Regions from separate parts of the Paenibacillus sp. EPM92 genome, predicted to be linked through region 2. Evidence: predicted binding sites of a transcription regulator. Region 2 holds the regulator's gene; the other holds the start of a gene.
What was found. Region 2 encodes NrdR, which represses ribonucleotide reductase genes. Its sites were predicted from a motif close to AACACNATATATNGTGTT; they were not measured.
Positions count from the first base shown of each region.

Region 1: the regulator NrdR is predicted to act here: its motif matches at 5,190-5,207, upstream of JMF85_RS22770 (adenosylcobalamin-dependent ribonucleoside-diphosphate reductase).

Region 1 covers NZ_BCPS01000090.1:16,859-28,227, forward strand. Annotated here, with positions in the region: gene JMF85_RS22755 (MBL fold metallo-hydrolase) at 1-1,041, opposite strand, end outside; partial or broken gene JMF85_RS28205 (transposase) at 1,487-2,400, opposite strand; gene JMF85_RS22770 (adenosylcobalamin-dependent ribonucleoside-diphosphate reductase) at 2,533-5,115, opposite strand; gene dat (D-amino-acid transaminase) at 5,571-6,410, shown strand; gene JMF85_RS22780 (lipoate--protein ligase family protein) at 6,518-7,363, opposite strand; gene JMF85_RS22785 (DEAD/DEAH box helicase) at 7,576-9,387, shown strand; gene JMF85_RS22790 (YqhG family protein) at 9,384-10,442, shown strand; gene JMF85_RS22795 (hypothetical protein) at 10,603-11,369, shown strand, end outside.
Region 2 covers NZ_BCPS01000096.1:112,997-124,365, reverse strand. Annotated here, with positions in the region: gene polA (DNA polymerase I) at 1-1,308, shown strand, start outside; gene mutM (DNA-formamidopyrimidine glycosylase) at 1,328-2,185, shown strand; gene ytaF (sporulation membrane protein YtaF) at 2,351-3,064, shown strand; gene coaE (dephospho-CoA kinase) at 3,104-3,700, shown strand; gene JMF85_RS24140 (lytic transglycosylase domain-containing protein) at 3,697-4,272, shown strand; gene JMF85_RS24135 (alpha/beta-type small acid-soluble spore protein) at 4,363-4,587, opposite strand; gene nrdR (transcriptional regulator NrdR) at 4,683-5,165, shown strand; tRNA gene JMF85_RS24125 (tRNA-Ala) at 5,322-5,397, shown strand; gene JMF85_RS28715 (helix-turn-helix transcriptional regulator) at 5,507-5,776, opposite strand; gene JMF85_RS24115 (hypothetical protein) at 5,937-6,215, shown strand; gene JMF85_RS28710 (SEC-C metal-binding domain-containing protein) at 6,748-6,834, shown strand; gene JMF85_RS24105 (DUF6933 domain-containing protein) at 7,162-7,680, shown strand; gene JMF85_RS24100 (hypothetical protein) at 8,137-8,313, shown strand; gene JMF85_RS24095 (hypothetical protein) at 8,553-8,753, shown strand; gene JMF85_RS28470 (hypothetical protein) at 8,750-8,881, shown strand; gene JMF85_RS28705 (IS5 family transposase) at 9,438-9,776, shown strand; gene JMF85_RS24085 (YdeI/OmpD-associated family protein) at 9,858-10,451, shown strand; partial or broken gene JMF85_RS28230 (transposase) at 10,683-10,986, opposite strand.

The DNA.
Region 1 (11,369 bases), on a different contig from region 2:
AGAATTTGGATGCGGCGGTAAGTTATCCGTCACCGCAGAACGAAACACTTCTTCGCTTTCAATATTCAGTCCCGGATTGGAGGCATACAGATCACCTAAACGCGCAGCAACTTTACCGCCTTCTCCAAGCTCTGTATGCTGGCCGAAATGTGCCGGCAATACAATTAAGTCCTCAGACAGGCTCTTGTATGTTTTATACAAGCTCGTTCGCAAATCTCCGACCCAATCTTCCGCTTTGCCTGCAAGGTCAGGGCGTCCGATGGATTGTACAAACAAGATGTCTCCACTTAACAAATACTGATCATCAACGATTAGCGACGTACTGCCGATCGTGTGGCCTGGAGAATAAATCGGTTGAATTTTGATTTGCGTATTGCCGACGGTAATCGCGTTATCGTCTTCCAATGGCGTGTACTCGAATACAACTTCTGTTGCATCCTTAGGCGGCAACCAATATTTCGCATTCGTCTTGTCCGCCAGCAATTTACCGCCGGAGATGTGGTCGGCATGTAAGTGAGTATCGATCGTGTGCTTAATGACCGCGCCTTTATCTTTAGCGAACTGCTCAAATACGTTTGTCATGCGCAGTGTATCAACAGTCGCCGCTTCTCCGCCGGAGATGACCATATAAGACAAGCAGCCTTTGCCGATCCGTATAAATTGATACAGCTCCCCCCCGTCTTTCAGATCCCCGACTTTAATCGGCTCAAGATACTCACTCCACGACTTCATTCCGCCTTCTAGGTAATAAACATTATTTCTGCCTGCTTCAACGATTTGCTCTCCTACAAATTTGGAAGAACCCTCTTTTGCGCAAACGACCAAAATCTTCTTTCCATCAGGAATTTTATCCAGTGCAGGATCAACCCCGTCAAGTAAATCGAAATAAGGAACATTCACGACTTCGATTTTTCCACCTTCAATTTTCCAGTTATCAAAATCATCCGTGTTACGCACATCTAAAATAAAAAGCTCCTCATTGTTCAGCAACATTTGAGTTACTTCTTTTGCCGTCATGGCCTGCAGTGTTCGTGCTCCCATGGTTCGTTTCCTCCTAATGTATTGTTTTTGTTTTTCCCTTTAACCCGACTTTAAAATCCCCTCTTCATACCCCAACGGGTATATAACAGTTAAAAAATATATACCCATAGGGGTATGTGTACATGATAATCTTTTGTTTTTATAATGTCAATATGTTCCCAAATAAAAATCTATAAGCAATTAAAGATTTCATCCTGAAATAAGCCACTATACCAAATACCAAAAAAGCAGTATAATTAAAACAAAGTAAACTAGTTGGAAAAAGGTGATTTAATATGCTGCTATGGATAAAAAATATGTTTTCAAATAAGTGTCCTGAATTGTGGACCTCACGGCTTTATTGATACCGGACACTGTTGAAGTTTTGTCCCTTGTATGCCATAAAAAATATACCCCTTTGAATTCATTGGATTAACCTTGCGGGGTTTTCCAATGATATTCTAAGCACCCATTCCTTGCTATCTTCCCAAACATGTCGAGCAATAATCTTCTTATGGTTTTTGGAACGAGTGCATTTTGAGAGGAAGGGACAGGTTTTACAAACCTCCAGGTTTGATGTGTAATGTCTGTAACCTTCTCGATTCGTTGTTTTGTAGGTGAGCTGCTGGTTATTTGGGCACACATAAGAATCGGTACCTACATGGTATTTAAATTCCCATTTATGAAATAAACCCTGTGTGGCTTTACTTGTCGGTTCAGTCGTTCAACGTAAGGTAAGGAATCGTGGACATTGCCTGCAGTGACATGTACATCCATAATGATGTTGTACTTCATATCGACGGTACGATGGTCTAAATAATAAAATCCTTCGGGCTTTCCTTCTCTAACCATATAGCCACTTTCGGGATCTGTCTTGCTCACTTTAATTTCCTTATGCTCGATCACTTCCTCTCTTGGTTTTAGAGCTTTTTTCCATGATTTTTGCGATCCTCCTCCACCGCGGCGTTGAGTTCCTCTATGTAATGCTTCGTGTTTTGCAGCACCTGTTGTTTCGTGAACTTGTGTTTGTTGGCGTTGGCTTTAATATGCGTGGAGTCTGAAATGAGAACCCTACCTCCGACCATTCGATGTTGAACGGCTTGAAGGACGATTTCATCGAACACCTCTTGGAAAATCGCTGTATCCTTGAACCGTTTGCGTCGGTTCCAACTAATGGTTGTGTGGTCTGGAACGCGTCTGTTAGCCCAAATCAATGGCCGGTCTCCCGTTATCTTCACAGTACAAAGGCTTTACTTTTTCTCTAATGAATTCAAAGCTGATGTATTTGTCGATCTTGCGAAGCATGTGATCTTGAGGAACGAGATCTTCGATAGATACAAACTCATAGGCATTTTGTTTACCGTTATTAGAACGAAGCATGCTCTTCACCGTCCAGTTCTTGTGTTACCTATATTATACAACATTAACGCGGTGTCGTGATAAACATTTTTAACATAAAGAAAGCTGTCGAGACTTTCTCGACAGCCTGAAGAGGCCTCACGGCCTCTTTCCTTACGAACATCTGCTGTATCCGCAGTTGGAGCAGTTTTTGCAGCCTTCGCTGTTGATCAGCGAGGCGGAGCCGCAGGACGGGCACAGGTCAAGGGATGTGGCCGCGTTGCGGGTAACCGCGTATTGGGCGGTAGTTTCCATCACGACTTCTTGCGTGGCCGTGATGTAGTCTTCGGCGGTATCGGTGAAATCGCCATGCATTTCAAGCGCTTTGGCCACTGCGTCAGCGATCGATTCAACGCGGTTGGCGCCGAATCCGATGGCGCCGGAACCGCCGATGCCCTTCAGGTGCTTCACGAGCAGCTGTACTTTGTTGCCGTGATCGCCGTAGCGGAGGAACAAGGAGCAGACGCGGCCGAGTGCTTCGGACATCGCGAACACGTCGGAGCCGGCCTTGCCTACGTTCAAGAAAATTTCGCTCGGCGTGCCGTTCATATCATTGATCGTAATGTACGCCATGCCGAAAGGCGTATTGAATTTATAAGTCGCACCGCGCAGCGCTTGCGGACGGCGCTTATACTGCTTGTCGAACACTTCCTCCGTCTTCGCGTCGATGTTCACGGACAGCGATTGCGACAAGCTGGACAACGAGGAATGGTCGTTGGCATTCTCTGCAGACGCGGCCGGAGCCTGCTCGACCTTCTTCTCTTCCTTCTTCTCCGTGCTGAGCACCTGCACATCGCGGCTGCCGTCACGGTAAATCGTTACGCCTTTGCAGCCGAGATCGAAAGCAAGCTCGTACAAGCGTTTCGTTTCTTCGACCGTGAAATCGGACGGGCAGTTCGCTGTTTTCGAAATGGAACTGTCCACCCACTTCTGGATGGCCGCCTGCACACGGATATGATCCTCCGCAGACAAATCCATCGATGTAACGAAATAATCCGGGAGCTCTTCGTTCGGATGCTGATCCTTCCACTGCTGAGCGATCGGAACGTACTGCTTGTCGAATCCGAGTCGGCTTTGGCGGTAATATTCGAAGGCAAAGTACGGTTCGATTCCCGTCGATGTGCCGACCATCGTCCCCGTGCTGCCCGTAGGCGCTTGAGTAATGACCGTCACATTGCGCATGCCCTTCTTCTTCACGGCGGCGCCGACTTCCGGATATACGGAGGTCATCGATTTCATAAAGCCGCTTTGCAGGAATTTATCGGCCTCGAATTGGGTAAACGAGCCCTTCTCCTCGGCGATATCCGCAGAAGCGAGGTAAGCCTCCCGCGCCATAAAGCCATAAATTTTATCCAAAAACTGCAGCGATTCCGGACTGCCGTAACGAATGCCGAGCTTTATCATCAATTCCGCCAGCCCCATTGATCCCAAGCCGATACGGCGTTCATTCTGCTGGTTCAGACGGTTTTCTTCGAAATGGTAAGGCGTCTTGTCGATGACGTTGTCCAAGAACCGTGTCGAGTAACGAACGACTTTGGCCAGTTCATCCCAGTCGACGTCGTGATTCGCCTCATCGTAAAACTTCGACAGATTCACGGCCGACAAGTTGCAGACGCCCCAAGCGGGAAGCCCTTGTTCGCCGCACGGATTCGTGCAAATGATCGGGTTGAAGTACCAGCTGTTGGACATCTGGTTGTAATATTCCATAAAAACGACGCCGGGCTCCGCCGATTTCCAAGCCGACTCGATGATCGTATGCCAAACGTCGCGCGCTTTGACCGTACGGTAGGTAATAACGGCTTTGCCGGTCTTCCGCCACTTCTCCAGATCGCCGTCCCAAATGTCGTTGTACTCGGGGTCGGTCGTATCCGGGTATACGAGCTCCCAGTCCAAATCTTCCTTAACGGCTTTCATGAAGCTGTTGCTCACGCAAACCGACAGGTTGGCGTTCGTAATTTGCCCCATCGTCTGTTTGACGGTGATGAAATCGACCACGTCCGGATGCCAGTCGTTGATCATCAGCATCAGCGCGCCGCGGCGGCTTCCGCCCTGTTCGATCAAGCCGGTCGTATAGCTGAACAGCCCTCCCCATGAAACGGCGCCGCTGGAGGAACCGTTCACGCCTCTGACAACGGAACGCCGCGGACGGAGCGAGGACAGATTGATCCCTACACCTCCGCCGCGCGCCATAATTTCCGTCATTTCCGACAGCGTCGCCATAATGCCGCCGCGGCTGTCATGCGGAGACGGAATGACGTAACAGTTAAACAGCGTAAGCTCGTCGCTGGCGTCCGCTCCTGCGGCGATGCGCCCGCCGGGAACCAGCTTCCAGTCGTCCAATATATAACGGAACTTGTCCGTCCATTCTTCGCGCTTCTCCGGTGTTGCCTCTACTGATGCCATGGCAGCGGCCAAGCGATCCCACATTTGCTGCGGTGTTTTCTCAAGCGTTAAGGTCAGCTTCTCGACCGACGACTCTACGACGTCGCCGCTGCGCAGCTTCACTTTAACTTGTCTGCCCTGACGTTCAATCACTTCACCGACTTCCTTCGCGGGAAATTTCGGATCATCTTTGGTCAATACCAGAACCGTATCGCCCACCTTCGTATGGCTCGTATCGGCGTCCTTCATAGCGTAACGGTCCAGAAATATTTTCTCGCTTAAACCTTCCAATTTGGTCTGCTGCGTAGTTTTCAAAACAACAACCTCCCGGAATAAATGATCAGCCAATTCGTCAAATCACAATATCTGGTATGCGAAATTCATTATACAATACAATATATAGTGTATCGAATGAGATATCCTTGAAATTGCCGAGTTAGTCCGAGCCTCTCCCGAATTCTCTTCAATTTTCTTCGTTTTGCTCTCTTTTTCGTTCACCATAACTATAGTTTATTCGACAAAATCCGTTTCTTCTAACGCGTGGGAAGAGGACTTTCGACACGTTGACGAGCCCTTCACTTCGTCTCGAACCGTCCCTCACTGCGATCTGGACGGGCCTTTTGTAACTGAGCCTATAATCGGCCTTTCAAACTTTTGACAACTCCGTACAACGTTGTTAGTCTAAAATTATCATAACACAAACATCCGCAGAAACGCAAACACACGTTCCTGTTTCCGCGCAACCTGTATAACTTAAGGAGGATCATGCGATGCCGCAGCAAATATGGTTTCAGCAAGGGCTGCTTTCCAAAGAAGAGGTTCGAATTTCACCCGATGACCGCGGGTATTATTTTGGGGACGGCATTTATGAAGTGTTTCGCGTGTATCACGGCCGTCTCTTCGAAGCAGACGCCCATTTCGACCGGTTGGAGCGGACGGCTGCCGCCCTGCGGATCCCGCTTCCGCTCCCCCGCGAAGCGATGGCTGCGAAGCTCCGGGAACTGATTGCGGCGAACGAGCTGCAAACGGGCACCGTTTACATGCAAATCACACGCGGAGAAGCCCCGCGCTCCCACCCGTTCCCGGCCGACGCCGCACCGGTGCTGTTCGCTTCCGCGTCGGAATACGGACGGCCCCTTGCCTCCATGCAGCAAGGGATTAGCGCCGTAACGGCGGAAGATATCCGCTGGCTGCGCTGCGACTTGAAGACGCTCAACTTATTGCCGAACGTGCTTGCGAAGCAGGAGGCGCTTGATCGCGGCGCGGACGAGGTGATCCTGCACCGCAGCGGTACGGTAACCGAGTGCAGCGCGTCCAACGTCATGATCGTCCGGGACGGGGCCGTCTGCACGCACCCGGCCAACCATCTCATTTTGCACGGGATCACAAGGCTGGTGGTACTCCGGCTCGCCCGGGAGCTCGGCATTCCCGTCATCGAAGAGCCGTTCACGATCGACATGCTCCGGGAAGCCGACGAAGCGTTCATTACCGGTACAACGGTGGAGGTGACGCCGATCGTCCGCATCGATGACGCCCCTGTGGCTCAAGGCATCCCCGGTCCGGTCACACGAAGGCTGCAGGCAGCCTTTGAGCTATTAATCGGCCTTTAAATCCGCTTTGCGCTCTGCGCGGTCCCCACAACAAAAACTGTACCGCCGTCCAACGTATCGCGCATGCGCCGTCAGGGGCGGTACAGGGTTTTCCCATTCAAGATCCGTTATCTCCGCAAATTCCATTCGCGGTTATCGTACTTCTCCTTCACCAGCTGCTGCGCCAGCTCGCGCTCGTACAAGGTCAGCTCGCCTTCCACGAGCCGGATGCCAAGCCCTTCGGCGATGCCGGCGGCGAACGCCTCGTCCACAGCCTCAAGCCCGACGGCGTCTCGTCCGGCATCCCGCATCAAATCATTGATGGCCACCGCTTTGCGGAGGAATTGCTGTTTCATCCGATCCTTCACCTTATCGCTGGAGAACAGCAGCAAATCGAACAGCGCATCCGCGTCCAGATCGAGCAGGATCGAGCCGTGCTGCAGCACGACGCCTTTCGCCCGCGTTTGCGCGCTGCCCGCCACTTTCCGGCCCTCCACGACCAGCTCGTACCACGAAGGAGAATCGAAACAAGCCGCCGAGCCCATGGACGCGTACTTCTGCTGGTCGTCCTCGCTTGCCAGCTGCACCATATCGGCTTCCAGCCCCAAACGGCGGAACCCGAGCAGCAGCCCGTGGCTGAGCACCCGGTACGCCTCCGTCACGCTGCCCGGAATGCCCGGATAGTCCTCGGAGACGATGATACTGTAGGTCAGCTCCTGATCATGAAGCACCGCCCGTCCCCCGGTCGCCCGCCGGACGAAGCCGAGCCCCGCACGTTCCACCGCTGCGAAATCGACTTCATCCTTCGCCTTCTGAAAGTATCCGATCGACAGCGTCGCCGGCGACCAGCCGTAGAACCGCACCGTCGGCGGCACCTTCCCTTCGCTGTGCGCCGTCAAAATCGCCTCGTCGACCGCCATATTGTAGGCCGGAGCCCCATGCCCCGACCGAATGAACCGCCACTCTTCAACCATTCCCCATCACCAGCTTATATATAGGATCTGCGCCCCGAAAGTGCGCTTCCCTTCATCATAATGCATTCGAACGCCGTTTGAAAGCCCGCCCTTTCGTGCATACTAAAAATTAACTCTGGCTTGCCTGGTTAAAAAGCTCGGCTACCAGAACCGATGCAGCTTTTTAACCGATCTCTAGCATCGTGCCGATGAAAAAGGAGCGAAAAACCCTCATGCAACCTACCGAACGAAAAGAACACGTGCGGCCGTTGAACGAGCATGTCGAGCTGCATTTTGAACGGGATTGGTTCGAGGAGCTGCATGCCCGGGCGCAGCGTAACGGCCCATGGGACGATTGGACGATGTTCCGGCTGGCAATCGAAGCCGAGCGCTCCGGCTTAATCCGGTCGTTCGACGAGCTTCTGTGCCTGACGCATCTGCCCAATCTCGTGCCGATGGAGCATCAGATCGATACGGCCAGGAAGGTGCTCACCGAAATGCGCGGTCGCGCCATTCTCGCCGACGAGGTCGGTCTCGGGAAGACGATCGAGGCCGGTCTTATTTTGAAGGAATACTTGATTCGGGGTTTGATCAAAAAGGTGCTCATTCTCGTCCCCGCTTCCCTCGTGCTGCAGTGGGTCCGCGAGCTGAATCAGAAGTTCGGCATCCCCGCCGTCGCGCAGAAGAAGGAATATATGTGGGCGCAGAACGACATTATCGTCGCCTCGATGGATACCGCGAAACGCGACCCGCACCGCAGTATCGTGATGGAGCAAGAATACGACATGCTGATCATCGACGAGGCGCATAAGCTGAAAAACAAAAAAACGACCAATTACCAGTTCGTCATCGAGCTGCGCAAAAAACATTGCCTGCTGCTGACCGCCACCCCGGTGCAGAACGATCTCAAGGAGCTGTACAACCTGATCACGCTGCTGAAGCCGGGGCAGCTCGGCGGACAATCGAGCTTTCAAGCGAACTTTGTCGTCGACAAGCGGGTGCCGAAGAACGAAGGTCAGCTGCAGCAGGAGCTTAGTAAAGTGATGATCCGCAACCGGCGCAGCGACGGCAACGTCTCGTTCACGAAGCGCGTGGTGCGCAACATCCCGCTTCAGCTCTCCGCGGAGGAACAGGCGCTGTACGACGGCGTCACCGACTTCGTCAAAGGACGTTATGAGGAGTCCGGCGGCGATCTCAGCAGCATCCTCTCGCTCGTTACACTGCAGCGCGAAGTGTGTTCAAGCCGCGACGCCGTGTTTATTACACTGGTCAATATGTTTAAGAAGACGGAAGAAGACTCGCCGATCCGCCCACGTATCTGGGCGCTGGTCGAGCTCATTCGCAGCATCAAAGCAAACACGAAGGCGGAGAAAGTGCTCGAGCTGATCGAGTCGATTCAGGACAAGGTCATTATTTTCACCGAATACCGCGCTTCGCAGGAGTATCTGCTGCAATATTTGAAGGACCGCAAAATTACCGCCGTCCCGTATCGCGGAGGAATGAACCGGGGCAAGAAGGATTGGATGATGGATCTGTTCCGCAACCGCGCGCAAGTGCTGATTGCGACCGAAGCCGGGGGCGAAGGCATCAACCTGCAGTTTTGCCACCATATGATCAACTTCGATTTGCCGTGGAACCCGATGCGCGTCGAGCAGCGGATCGGCCGGGTACACCGGTTAGGACAGCAGCAGGACGTGAAAATATATAACCTGTCGACAACAGGTACGATCGAGGAGCACATCCTTTCGCTGCTGCACGAGAAGATCAACATGTTCGAGCTCGTCATCGGCGGGCTGGATACGATTCTGGAGCGACTGGAGAAGACCACTTCCCTGGAATCGCATCTGGCGAAAATGATCCTGTCTTCACGCAGCCAAGACGACATCCGCCGGCAAATCGACGACCTCGGCCAATCGTTCACACAGCTGCGCAGCGAAGTGCAGGCCGAGGCGCAGGACGGCGAACGGCTGTCGTCGCTGCTGAACGCAGTCGGCCAAACCATTTCTCCGCATTCCGCCGCAGGCGGCGAGGAGGTGCAGGGATGACGATGAACGCGCAGCAAATTCAATCGTTCGTCCTCCGCTACCTCGAAGCCGAGCAGTGCGAAATTATGGAGAAGCATCCCGCTTACGTCACGGTGAAGCTTTCGCCGTCGGCCGATCGGGATTTAACCCACCGGCCGTATTATTGGAGCTTCGTCGAACGCACCGGGGTCACGCCGGAGACGATGACGTGCACCTTTATTTTCGACCCTGACGCGTACCGCGAGCTCCATCCTCAGGTGCAGCAGCCCGGCATCAGCACCGCCGCGCCGCCGGGGATGGCCGGGGCGGGCGCGCCTGCGGGCGGCACAACCGGTGCAGCCGCAGGCAGCCCAAGCTCTGCCGCCGCGAACGGCCAGGCTGCGCCGCCGCTTCCGCAGCCGCAGGGCGACAGCATTCTCGGCCGTTACTTCGGCTTCGTGCCAACGGCGTTCACCGCACGAGTGCCGCGCGACGAGGTGACGTACGGCAGCCGCCGGCTGGAGCAAATTTTCGCCGCGGTGCGCGCCAAAGGGAAGTTCGTACGGCTGTTCGAGGCCTACGTGCCTCCGGAGCCGCGGCATACGCAAACGATCCCGTACGAAACGTGGCTCGCCGTCAACTACAAGGTCGAGCTGACGAGCGACATGAAGCGCAGCGAAATTCATTCGATCGGCATCCAGCTGCAAACGGGCGAAATCCGCGAGCAGTTCCAGGAATGGATCGCCGCCCGCAAGCTGACGCCGCGTCTCCCCGCTCATGTGTACGTGACGCCGGACAAGATTACGCTGCCGCGCGCCGTCCTGTTCCTGGAGCAGTACATGGAAGCGAAGCTGGCCGCCTACGATCACCGCTGGGCCGAGGAGGCCCGCCTCCGTCTCGCCGAAGAACACGCGCGCGTTCGCGATTACTACGAGCCGATGCTGCCGACGGCGGAGCCCGAAGCGCGCCCGGAGATCGAGGCGCAGTATGCGAATCGCACGCAAGAAGTGGAATGGCAGTATCGGCCGCGCGTCCAAATATCCGCCATCAATTGCGGATTGTTCCACGTCCCCGCTGCGAACGGGAGACTCTCCTGACGAACGCGCGCGAAAGCTAGCGTTTTTGCAGGAAAAGTATTTTGTACGTATCTACAGGTTCTAACAAACTTTTCCCGGCATAACTTGTACAATAAGAGCATATTCGCTCTTGCGGCGCACAGGAACGATGCACCGACTCCACGCGAAGCAGGTGAATGATATGAAGAAGCTAACGTTTCTGCTCTCGGCCTTGCTGATCGGGACAAGCCTGCTGGCCTTCGGGCCGGCGCCCGAAACCGTTTCCGTTCATGCCCGGCAGGACGAATTGCCCGCTGCCGCACTCAAGCAGGCTGTCGGCGCGCGGACCTTGCCGACCGGCGTCCCCGCTCCCGAACTGCGTGAAGCGGTCAACCGCTTTATCTCGCAGCTTGCCGAACAGCCCGGCTTCGATACCTGGCCGCAGGCCGAGTGGACAAGCCAGCCGCTCGGGCCCGGAACGCACGGATGGATCATCCTGGTCCGTTCCGGAGGACAAGAAATCGGCTATCTGGTCGTGCATGCCGACGAATCCGGCCAATACCTTCTGACCGAGTACGGTAAAGGCAGCTTCCCGCTTTTCAGCGCAAACACGCTGTACCAAAGTCTGGTACGGCTTGAACTTATCGAATATCCTTATCATGCCGAGCGTTTATATTGGAATCCGCTGCAGGCCGTTTGGAAGGTGTCCGTCGAGAACGCGGACCGGATTTGGTACCTCGACGCCAAGACGGGCGAGGAGCTGCCAATAGCCGAATCGGATCTGCCCTCCCCCGGAGAAAACATGTCTTCTTCCACCATGAAAACGTTCACGAAACTTGATTCGTCGCATACAATAATAGAAACCGGAGAAACAACGCCTCACGATCCTTACGGTACCTTGCCTTGGGTGCGCGGCGAACAGGCTGCAGACGGCAGTTTCCCCCGGGTCCGCGAGCGGATCGAGGCCGG
Region 2 (11,369 bases):
GTACTGGCCGGCTTCATGGGACGCAAGGCGGCAGCCGTGCAGCGGCTGACGCCGAAGCTGATGGCGGCCCTTGAGGCCAGCGAAATGCACGGGTTGTTCTACGAGCTTGAGCTCCCGCTTGCGCTTGTATTGGCTTCGATGGAGAAGAAGGGCATCAAGGTCGATACCGAGGAGCTGAAGGGGTACGGCGCCGAATTGAGCGGACGGGTCGAACAGATTATACAGAGCATCTATGAATCGGTCGGCACGGAATTCAACATCAATTCGCCGAAGCAGCTCGGCGAAATTTTGTTCGAGAAGCTGCAGCTGCCCGTTGTGAAGAAGACGAAGACCGGCTATTCCACCGACGCCGAGGTGCTCGAGAAGCTGCAGGACCGCCACCCGGTCGTTGCTCAAATTTTGCATTACCGCACGCTGGCGAAGCTGCAATCCACGTATGTGGAAGGGCTGCTGAAAGAGGTTCGGCCCGATACCGGCAAGGTGCACACGTACTACAGGCAGACGATTGCGGCTACGGGCAGGCTGAGCAGCCAATACCCGAACCTGCAGAACATCCCGATCCGTCTCGAAGAAGGACGCAAAATCCGCAAGGTGTTCGTGCCATCCGAACCGGGGTGGCGTATCTTGACGGCCGACTACTCGCAGATCGAGCTGCGCGTGCTCGCGCACATTTCACAGGATGCGCGGCTCATTGAAGCGTTCCGCAACAATATGGACATTCATACGAAGACGGCGATGGACGTGTTCGGCGTGGCGGAGGAGCAGGTCGACTCGAATATGCGCCGCCAAGCGAAAGCCGTTAACTTCGGCATCGTGTACGGCATCAGCGATTACGGCTTGTCGCAGAACCTGAACATTACCCGTAAAGACGCGGCTCAGTTTATCGAGCAATATTTTGCCGTGTTCCAGGGGGTTCGCCAATATATGGAAGATATTGTGAAGAAGGCGCGAACCGACGGCTACGTCACGACGCTGCTCCACCGCCGCCGCTATTTGCCGGAGATTACGGCGTCCAACTATAACATCCGTTCGTTCGCGGAACGAACCGCGATGAATTCGCCGATCCAGGGATCTGCCGCGGACATCATCAAGCTGGCTATGGTGCAGCTGGATCGGCGCATGCTGGAAGAAGGCGTGCGAAGCCGCTTGCTGCTGCAGGTACACGATGAATTGGTGCTTGAAGTGCCGGAAGAGGAACTGGAGTCGATGAAGCGCATGGTGGCGGAAGTCATGGAATCGGCGCTCCAGCTGGACGTGCCGCTTAAGGTCGACGTCGACAGCGGCACGAATTGGTACGAAGCGAAATAATCGGGAGGGACACAACATCATGCCGGAATTGCCTGAGGTCGAGACGGTCCGCCGCACGCTGCAGCAGCTTGTTGTAGGCAAAACCGTCGAACGGGTGACCGTCCGCTTGCCGCGGATCGTTCAGCATCCGGACGACATCGAAATTTTCGCCGCGCTGCTTGTTGGTGAAACGATCCGTTCGGTGGAGCGGCGCGGGAAATTTTTACGCTTCATCTTCGATCATTATACGCTCGTCTCCCATCTGCGGATGGAAGGCCGATACGGGGTTTACCGTTCAGACGAACCCCTTGAGCCGCATACGCATGTCGTGTTTCATTTCACGGATGGGAGCGAGCTGCGGTATAAAGATGTGCGACAGTTCGGCACGATGCATATTTTTGCCAAAGATCAGGATTTGCAGGAGGCGCCGCTGCGCAAGCTCGGTCTTGAGCCGCTCGACGAGGCGTTCACGCTGAAGGCGATGACCGACCGGCTCGCGAAGCGGACGACCAAAATTAAGCCGCTCCTGCTCAATCAGGAATACATTGTCGGCATCGGGAATATTTATGTGGATGAATCGTTGTTTAGGGCCGGCATCCATCCGGAGCGGGAAGCGAACTCGTTGTCCGCGTCCGAATGGGCCAAGCTGCATGAGGCGATTGTGTCGACGCTGCGCGATGCGGTAGCGGCCGGCGGCTCCTCGATCAAATCGTTCGTGAACGGACAAGGCGAGATTGGGATGTTTCAGCACCAGTTCAACATGTACGGCCGTCAAGGAGAGCCTTGCCCTACTTGCGGGCAGCACATCGAGAAGAAGGTCGTGGCCGGACGCGGCACGCACTACTGCCCGAAGTGCCAGCCGTTGAAACGCAAACGCAGCTCGGGCGGCAAGACCTAGGCGTAACGGCGGCCGCTTATGAACGAATGATGCACCACCCGCCCAGAACTCCCATATAGTAACCAGTGAGACGTTCGCGAGGTATAAGCTTTAGGGCTGACTGCGTCGTTGCACAACGATTGAACCGCCGCTAACTTCGACGGTTTCTAGCTGGGAGGAAAGAGCATGCTGCCGGTCTTTTCATTAATGCTGCTGGCGCTTGCCGTCAGTTTGGACGGCTTCGGCGTCGGCGTCACGTACGGGCTGCGCAAAATTCGGATACCGTTCTTGTCGGTGGCGATCATTTGCTGCGTCTCGGGCTTGATTATTTTGCTCTCGATGCAAATCGGCGTATGGATGAGCGGTTACGTTCATCCGAATGTCGCCAAGGATATCGGCGCTTTCATCTTGATGGGCATCGGTGTGTGGGCGCTGTATCAGCTGTTTATGCAAAAAAAGGATGAGGATCCAGGTCTGGATTCTAACGATGGAGAGGAATCCGTATCGGCAGCCGGGAGGTCTGAAGCAAGCGAGGCGCCGCCAGTTGCGGTCACGGCGAAAGAGATTGTGTACATCGAGCTGAAGCGATTCGGCCTGGTTATCCAAATCTTGCGGAAGCCGTCGATCGCCGATATGGACCGTTCCGGCAATATCTCGGCGTACGAGGCGACGCTGCTTGGTCTGGCACTGTCTCTGGATGCGTTCGGCGCAGGGATCGGGGCCGCGTTGATCGGCTTTACGCCTTGGCTCACAGCGGCAGTCATTACGCTGTCGAGCGGCATTTTTCTCGGATTCGGCTTGAGAATCGGGTTTCGGTACGCAGAGATGAAATGGGTTCGCCGGTTGTCGGTGCTGCCCGGATTTGTTTTGATCGTGATGGGCATCATGAAATTGTTATAACTACGTTCTTGATATGGTGGAATAGGCAGGGATCTTACGATGAATATCGGATTAACCGGCGGCATCGCGTGCGGGAAAAGCACGGTGGCCGCCATGCTCGTCCGCCGCGGCGCACTGCTTGTCGATGCGGACCGCATCGCCCGTGAAGTGGTTGAGCCGGGCACGCCCGTGCTGGCGAAGGTCATTGAACGTTTCGGGGCTGATTTGCTGCAGGAGGACGGCTCGCTCAACCGCAAGAAGCTTGGCGAGCGTATCTTCGGCGACCCCGAGGCGCGCCGTGACTTGGAGGGTCTGCTGCATCCGTCCATTCGCGCAACGATGCGCGAGCGGATGCGGGCTTATGAGAATGAATTTCCGGACAGGCTGGTAGTCGTGGATATTCCGCTGCTGTACGAATCCGGCTTACAGTCGATGGTGGAGCGGGTCATGGTCGTGTACGTTCCGCGCGAAGTACAATTGATGCGGCTGATGGCTCGCGACGGGTTATCGCCGGAGCAAGCGGAGCAGCGGCTTCAATCGCAAATGCCGATTGAAGAGAAACGGCGACTGGCGGACATTGTCATCGATAATACAGGCTCGCTGGAAGAAACGGAAAAGCAAATCGAGGCGTTCTGGAAGGAAAGGGGGCTTACATGAAGTTTTGGCGCAAGAAGCGGGTATTCGCCATATTGCTGCTGACCTTTCTCATTTTTTTATTTTTGAGCAGCTCGTTCATCGGACGTCTATTGTACCCTATTCATTATGAAGACGACATTCGCCGGAACGCGTTTCAGTATGAGCTTGATCCGTTCTTGATTGCGGCAATCATCCGTGTTGAATCCAATTATAAGCCGGATACCGAATCGAATAAGGGGGCCTACGGCTTGATGCAGCTGATGCCCGACACTTCAAATTGGATTATCGAGAAAGCGCCGTTTGACACCGAGTATAAGAAAAAATTAGGCACCCCGGCGGTCAGCATCGAGCTCGGCTCGTGGTATTTGCACTGGATGGACAAACAATTCGGCGGAAATATGCATGCGATGATCGCGGGTTACAATGCGGGGCATGGCAAAGTCAGCCGATGGCTGCAGGAGAAGGCGTGGGACGGTACGTTACAGAACGCCAATCAAATTCCTTACGGTGAAACGAGACATTACATTCAACGCGTGATGTACTACTATAACAAATATCATAAACTGTACGGGGACGAATGGAGCCGGGGTTAGTCCCGACCTTTCAATGCAAAGAAGCATCGGACAGGCAGCCCTTGCGGGAGCCTTGTCCGACACTTCTTGCGTATTCCTCAAAACGTGTTATTATTTGAATTGACCGGCTAGTTGCTGCTCAGCGATTTGTACCAGGCGTCGTGTGATGTGACCACCGATTGCACCAGTATCACGAGTAGCCATGTTACCGTAGTAACCATCCTGAGGAATGGCGATACCCAGTTCCTGTGCTACTTCGTATTTCAGTTGATCCAACGCTGCATTTGCTTGAGGGACTACCAAAACGTTGCTGCTGCGGGATTGACCTGCACCCATGTCTGTTCACCTCCTTGTCGTTGGTAATCCTATTATGTGCGTAATGGCGATCTTCATGTGAGGAAGTCGCTGGAAACTTGAAAGGATGAAATTCGATGAAATGCCCTTATTGCGACTATCCCGGGACGAAAGTGCTTGACTCCCGCCCCGCTAATGAAAATAAATCGATACGCCGCCGCCGCGAATGCGAGAAATGTACGAAGCGCTTCACGACGTTCGAGATGGTGGAAGAGACTCCGTTGATCGTCATTAAGAAGGACGGCAGCCGGGAAGAATTCAGCCGGGAGAAAATGCTCCGCGGCCTTATCCGCGCTTGCGAGAAGCGTCCGGTTTCGGTCGAGCGTCTCGAGATGATCGTCTCCGAAGTCGAGAAGCAGGTGCGCAACACCGCCCACGCCGAAGTAGACAGCCGCGATATCGGCGAAATCGTCATGAGCGAGCTGTACCCCGTGGACGAAGTGGCCTACATTCGCTTTGCTTCCGTGTACCGGCAATTCAAGGACATCAACATGTTCATGAAGGAGCTTAACGAGCTGCTCGGCAAGCATCATGTCGGCGGCGAAGGCGGGAAAAATTAATTAACGCAAAAGCGTTGACAAGCTTAGCTCCTCTGTGTTATTATCTTTTTTGTCGCCACACGGATCATTAGCTCAGCTGGGATTCCAAACTTGGCAAATGCACTACCTTAAAGTAAGTGATTGAATGTTGCAAGAAATTGTATAATTGGAAAATTTGGGGCCATAGCTCAGCTGGGAGAGCGCATCGCTGGCAGCGATGAGGTCAGGGGTTCGATCCCCCTTGGCTCCACCAATATCTATTAAATTAACGCAGCCAGAGCGGCTGCGTTTTTTGGTATGCGGTAACTCCTGAAGAGTCGGTCTTCTTTTTTTACTTATTTCCAACCTACATACCCTGATTTTTAAAGACTCATCAGTTTCTTTATCAGTTCAGTTTTTCCTTTTACTCCAGCTTTCTCATAAATCCTGCCCAAATGCTTTTTGACGGTGATTTCCGTCACATGAAGTTGTTCGGCCATCTCAGCGATCGAGGAACAGGTCATAGACGATAAGGCAATTTCACGTTCACGGGGAGTTAGGTTGAAAGTTCCCTTAGGTGCGGCAACGTGCGGTAAAGAAGAGTCAGGCAGGTAGATTGCCTGGCCTGACTTTTTTCGCCGACACGAGGGCACGTGCGCGGCGACAAAGGCAACCGTTATTATCTATCCTCATCGAAGCTTTAGAAGATGCCATGGTCTGGCGACCTGATGGCATCTTTCTGTCTAAGTTCCGCTCCATTTGCGGTATAATGGGAATAATCTGTTGTTGGTGTATGGAAAGGCGGTGAACGGGTTGAGTGTAGACCGGGAAGAACTGAAAAGAATGATCGATCAAATCCCCGAACAAGACGCAATCGAAGTTTATGATTTTATCGGGTATTTGAATATGAAACGGGAAAGAGCCGTTCTGGAACAATTGGATGTCGCATCGCTCGCGGAGGATGCTGATCTCATTCGACAAGTCGAGCAGAGCCGCGAAGATCGTGAACATGGGCGCATATACAGTAAAGAAGCGGGACTTGACTATTTGCGCAGCAAGGTCAAGGAATTTGAGCATGAACAAAACGTATAGCGTTTATTGGACGCAAACGGCTTTGGATGAACTCAGCAGAATTCTCGCCTATCCGCCGGACGTGAAGGAAAGAATTTATCTGGAATCGTTTAACGACTGCTATTTACACCAACTCTTACCGCCAAACCAATCCTGACAGGCAAATTGAAAGGACAATGGGCAAGGCTGGGGCTGTATCAAGTCATTCTCGTGTTTGAGGTTAACGAAGACGAAGCAGTCGTTTGGGTAAATGGCATTAAACATAAAAGAGAGAATGTGTATTGGAAAAGAAAGAGGACTTAGTCCGGCATAAAGATCTTACTGGGATTTATTTGGGAGATCAGAGCTTCTGCTCTGGTCTTCTTTTTTGCACTCATTTTCGGATAGGAGGGTGTCAGAATGGAGATGATGAATCGAAAACATGCGGATTGGATAGTAGAACGGCGGTTCGAGGGCGATCAGAGCCAAATACTGAAAAGGCGTTTCAAAGGTGGCCGATCATGAGGTATAATGCGACTACACCCTTTGAAAATGGGATGGCATAATTAAAGCAGTGCCCGTTACAAGTGTTAAGTTCGGCAAAAACGATCCTTGTCCTTGCGGAAACGGTCTGAAGCATAAGAAATGCTGCGGAAAGTAAAAGGAATGGAGAGTTGAATGCAAGAGAAATGTCGTTTGTTGGTTGTCGATCAAAGCTACTCACCAATTGAATCTCTTGAAAATGAAGAGCTTTATCGTCATGGAATTTTTGAATGGAACATCTCGAGGATAATTAAGTATATCGAAAGAAACGAGTGGGAAAGATGGTCATCACCGCCTTGCCAAGGCTCGAAAGAATCATGTCCCGTATGTCAATTCCTACAAGCTGCTTGTTAATCAGCATATTCCGTTCTTTACTTCAGTTACAAGTTATACCGCATTCGTTGAATACTGGAACTCAAAAGTTCATGATATGAGGTAACTGTCAATGATCACAGTACAATGTACAAAAAAGCTGGCAAGCGAACTGGGTGTTCCCTTGTTAATTGAGAAGCCGAAACATTCTAATCCACTGTATTGCTGGCATGCTCATTTATTTTCATTTAGTCGCCGAAAGTGTGTATTGGTTATGAATAACGAAACAAGATACAATTTTGTGATGTTTGGTTTGGTGAAGGTTGATTTCAAGCGATTCGATGACTTGATCGTAAAGCAAATCTCCGACAATTTGCTTGCAGATGGAATGGAACAAGTATTGGTTGATAAATATTTACTAAATTGTGGAGATGTTAGTTATACCCCGACAAGCGACAGAAGCATAATTGGTCAAATCAACGAAATGATAATGGTCGCACAATACGAGATGGAAGGCAACATCGATGAGTATGGTGATCCGAAAATTGATCAAGTGAATCGCTTCTTGAACAGATTTGTTATCCTGAAATTACCGAAGCTATATTCGGGTGAAACCATGTATGATGCGTTGCAATATATAGATGTTGAATGATAAATCTATCGTGTTTAAGCCAAACCTCCCTCAATCTTGCGATCCGGGGAACTTATAGCAATCGAGCAGTTCCAATACCGGATGGACGAACAGAATAAGGCGGGATTATGGGATTGGGAGGAAAAGCATAATTTCATTGTGAATCTGGAAAAAGGAAAGAATGTACCTACATAGGTTAAAGGACGGTGCACAACTGGTATGTTCCTTGCTGGAATGCCAGTCACACCATTCCTGAGGGCGACTCCAAGGACAAATAAATCCGCTGCGGAAACAAGACAGCTCCAACGAGGCGGGCATCTTGCATAATATAGCTTTAGCGAATTTTCCACGATTTTGTTATTATGAAATGGAGGTGAGCGGCATGAACCAGTTGAGCGATCAAGCTAAGGAAGAGCTTTTACATGCGTTGGAAGGCAAGCAATCCGACCTTTCGTTATTGAGGGCAAACTGGTTTCCGTGGAAGTGGAGAACTTTGAGCCGGTCGCGGAAGATGATCCCGAACTGGACTTGGCCCAAGAAATTGAGGACTATCCCGAACTGAAAGCTTCTCTGCAAAAATATTTGGATAATCCCGACATGAAAGGGTACACGGCCAGCGAACTGAAGGAGAAGCGCCGTGGCAGAAGGAATTAACCGTCCCTTCCGTATTATTTTTAAGGCCGAGTTTGATTTGTGCCTGGATCGAATCTTTATTACGCCGTTCACGAACGTGATCGCGTTGTGGATGTCATCAACATCTTGCCTTCAAGAACGAAACGGAAACGTGTGACAAAATAGGCTTGATATAAATTCATACGGATTGATTCGACCGTTCCATCTGGACGGTCTTTTTTCATGCCTTTTTTCGGATAAGGAAATGGAGGGAAAACGCTATGAAAAGTAATATCCTCTATGGCGAATGGCAGGTGGAACGGCGGTTCGAGGGCGATCGCCAACCAGTTGACGGACGAGAAAGTGCAGACTCCGGCCTAACGGCAAAACCGCAAAAACGGCTCTTCCGACTGGCATCTCAGCACGGTGAAACTAATCCTGCAATCAGCTCATCAAAGAGCGCGGAAGCCGCGAATCCATGAGCTTGAAGGATATTGTCAGGCTCCTGCCGTTAGACAGGCTGGACCGGGAAACGCTGCAAGCGCTGGTAAAGCGCATCGATGTCCATGACAGCGGCATTGTAACATTCACCTATAACTTTGCCGTATGATCTTATTTTGGGCAGCCATCTTGACCAAGTCGTCACCACACATGTGGAGTGTACAGTAAGACTTGAAAGAAAAGATACAGCCAAGTAGACTGTATCTTAGTTCTGTGGGAGAGGGTTGGAAAGATTATAGTGAATTTTAATTTTTCCACCCTCGAAAACTTCAATTTTTTGTATTAACCTCTGTAGAACGTGTTTCATGACCTGTACATCGCCAATGTCGAGGGTCGAGAAACGTTCTATTTCTTTTTTGAATACGTGTAATTGTTCGGCTAGGTCTTGCCGTGCTTCAAATTTGTCGTCACAGCATAAAAGATAAATAAAAAACGTTAATCATACGTGATTAGTAAGCGATAAGAAATGAAGTTAAAAAAAGCGAAGTCGAACGAAGTGAAGACAACGAAGCGAAGCAAAGTTAAAGAATAAGTATAATCGGCTTCAATAATCCAACAAAGAACGTTGTCTTATTAAAGCCGAGCTATATTTTCGCCGCATACCTGATTTACTAGAGTCTGTACGCAAACTGTACAATCCATAAAAAAGCAGTACAATTGAACCTATGAGACGCAGATACGAAATAAGCGATGAAGAGTGGAATGTCATTGAGCCGTTTTTGCCCCCTACCCGAAAACCACAAGGAGGTCGTCCGCCCAAAGATCGTCGTCAGATGCTGAATGCCGTACTTTGGATTGCTCGTACAGGAGCTCCATGGCGAGATTTTCCTGCCTATTATGGTTCCTGGTCTTCCGCCTACAGTTTTTTCTGGCGCTTACAAAAGGCGGGGATATGGGACATCATTTTGGATCATGTTTCGATAGAACCCGATTGGAGTCAGGTCATGATCGACACGACCGTAGTCCGTGTCCACCAGCATTGGGCGCAAAAGGGGGCAAGCTAAGCAAGCAATCAAGTAGATTTTGAAAATGAACTGCTTATTTTGAAAACACAATATTATTATGATGAAGAGGAGTGTTCCTTGATGACAAAGAGTAGAATGAATCCTAAGGTTGATGAATTTTTAAGTAAGGCTAAAAAGTGGAAGGAAGAATATGAGAAGTTGAGAAATATCGTTCTTGACTGTGAGCTGACCGAAGAATTTAAGTGGATGCATCCTTGTTACACGTTTCAGAATAAAAACATAGTTTTAATACATGGATTTAAAGAATACTGTGCGCTTCTGTTTCACAAAGGTGCCTTGTTAAAGGATGCCCATGGTATCCTAATCCAACAAACGGAGAATGTACAGGCGGCGCGCCAGATTCGGTTCACCAATGTTCGAGAAATAGTTGCAATGGAAACCATCTTGAAAGCCTATATTTATGAAGCCATTGAAGTTGAAAAAGCTGGTTTGGAAGTGAATTTTAAAAAGAATACAGAATTCATAATTCCTGAAGAATTTCAAAATAAATTCGATGAAATCCCTGCCTTGAAAACTGCTTTTGAAGCATTGACGCCCGGACGGCAAAGAGCATACATTCTTTATTTTTCTGAACCCAAACAATCCAAAACTCGAGAGTCAAGGGTTGAAAAATGTATGCAGCAAATTCTCAATGGAAAGGGATTAAATGATTAGGGCGTGTATGCAAACCTAAGCAAGCCAAACCATAATCGAAGCAAGCGTTAAAAAAGCTCGGAAGCTCTGCGCCAGTTTATCGAAGCGAGTCGCCAAGCGACGGTAGTTCTTCACTTTATTGAAAAAGCATTCAATTTAATGAAACTGCTCAGGCTGAGACTAATGCTTGAGCTTTTTATTTTCAGAGGAAAGGGTCTATGAATGAATCCCCCGAGGGGGGATTTTGTATGTTTATCGTAAGTGGTCGCCTACCCGATCGGGAAAGAAGAGGGAGAGTTGGAGCAGCATCTGGTCCCAGTTTTGGATGCGGCCTGTCCATTTTCAGATCACATCCATGGTCGCCAGATAGAACGGTGGGAAAAATGCTCTTGCTCTTCGTTACTTTGCGAAGCTGTCGGTGATAGCTCTCGATCATGTTCGTGGTCTAGATGAGTTTACGGATTTCCGGCGAGTACTTGATAAAGGTCGCAAGTTCCTCCCAGTTGTTCTGCCAAGAGCGTACAATGAGTGGGTATTTCCCTCCCCAGACTTCCTGGGTTTTGGGAGTTTACACACTTTATTTTACAGACTCGATTTTTCTATTTAACCAACGGCATGAATATTAACGTAAGAGAAATACATATTAAGGCTCTCTTTTTATTTGTGCATAATTACCATCCGTAAATCTTGAACAACTCCATAATTTTCTCTTTTTGTCCGGGCCCAAAGTCAATTGAAACACCTAAGATGTATCGGTCAGGATTTAATTTACGTACCTTGGGTAGTTCTAAACGTTGCAAGACAAGGAATTTGTTTCCTGATCAATCTGTGTTGGTTGAAGAATTGAAACCTCTTTTTAAAGCAAGGATCACAAAAGAGTAAATTATAACCGCCCATGTTTCGTTGGTTTTCTTATAATAGAGAGAAACGATAAGGCCA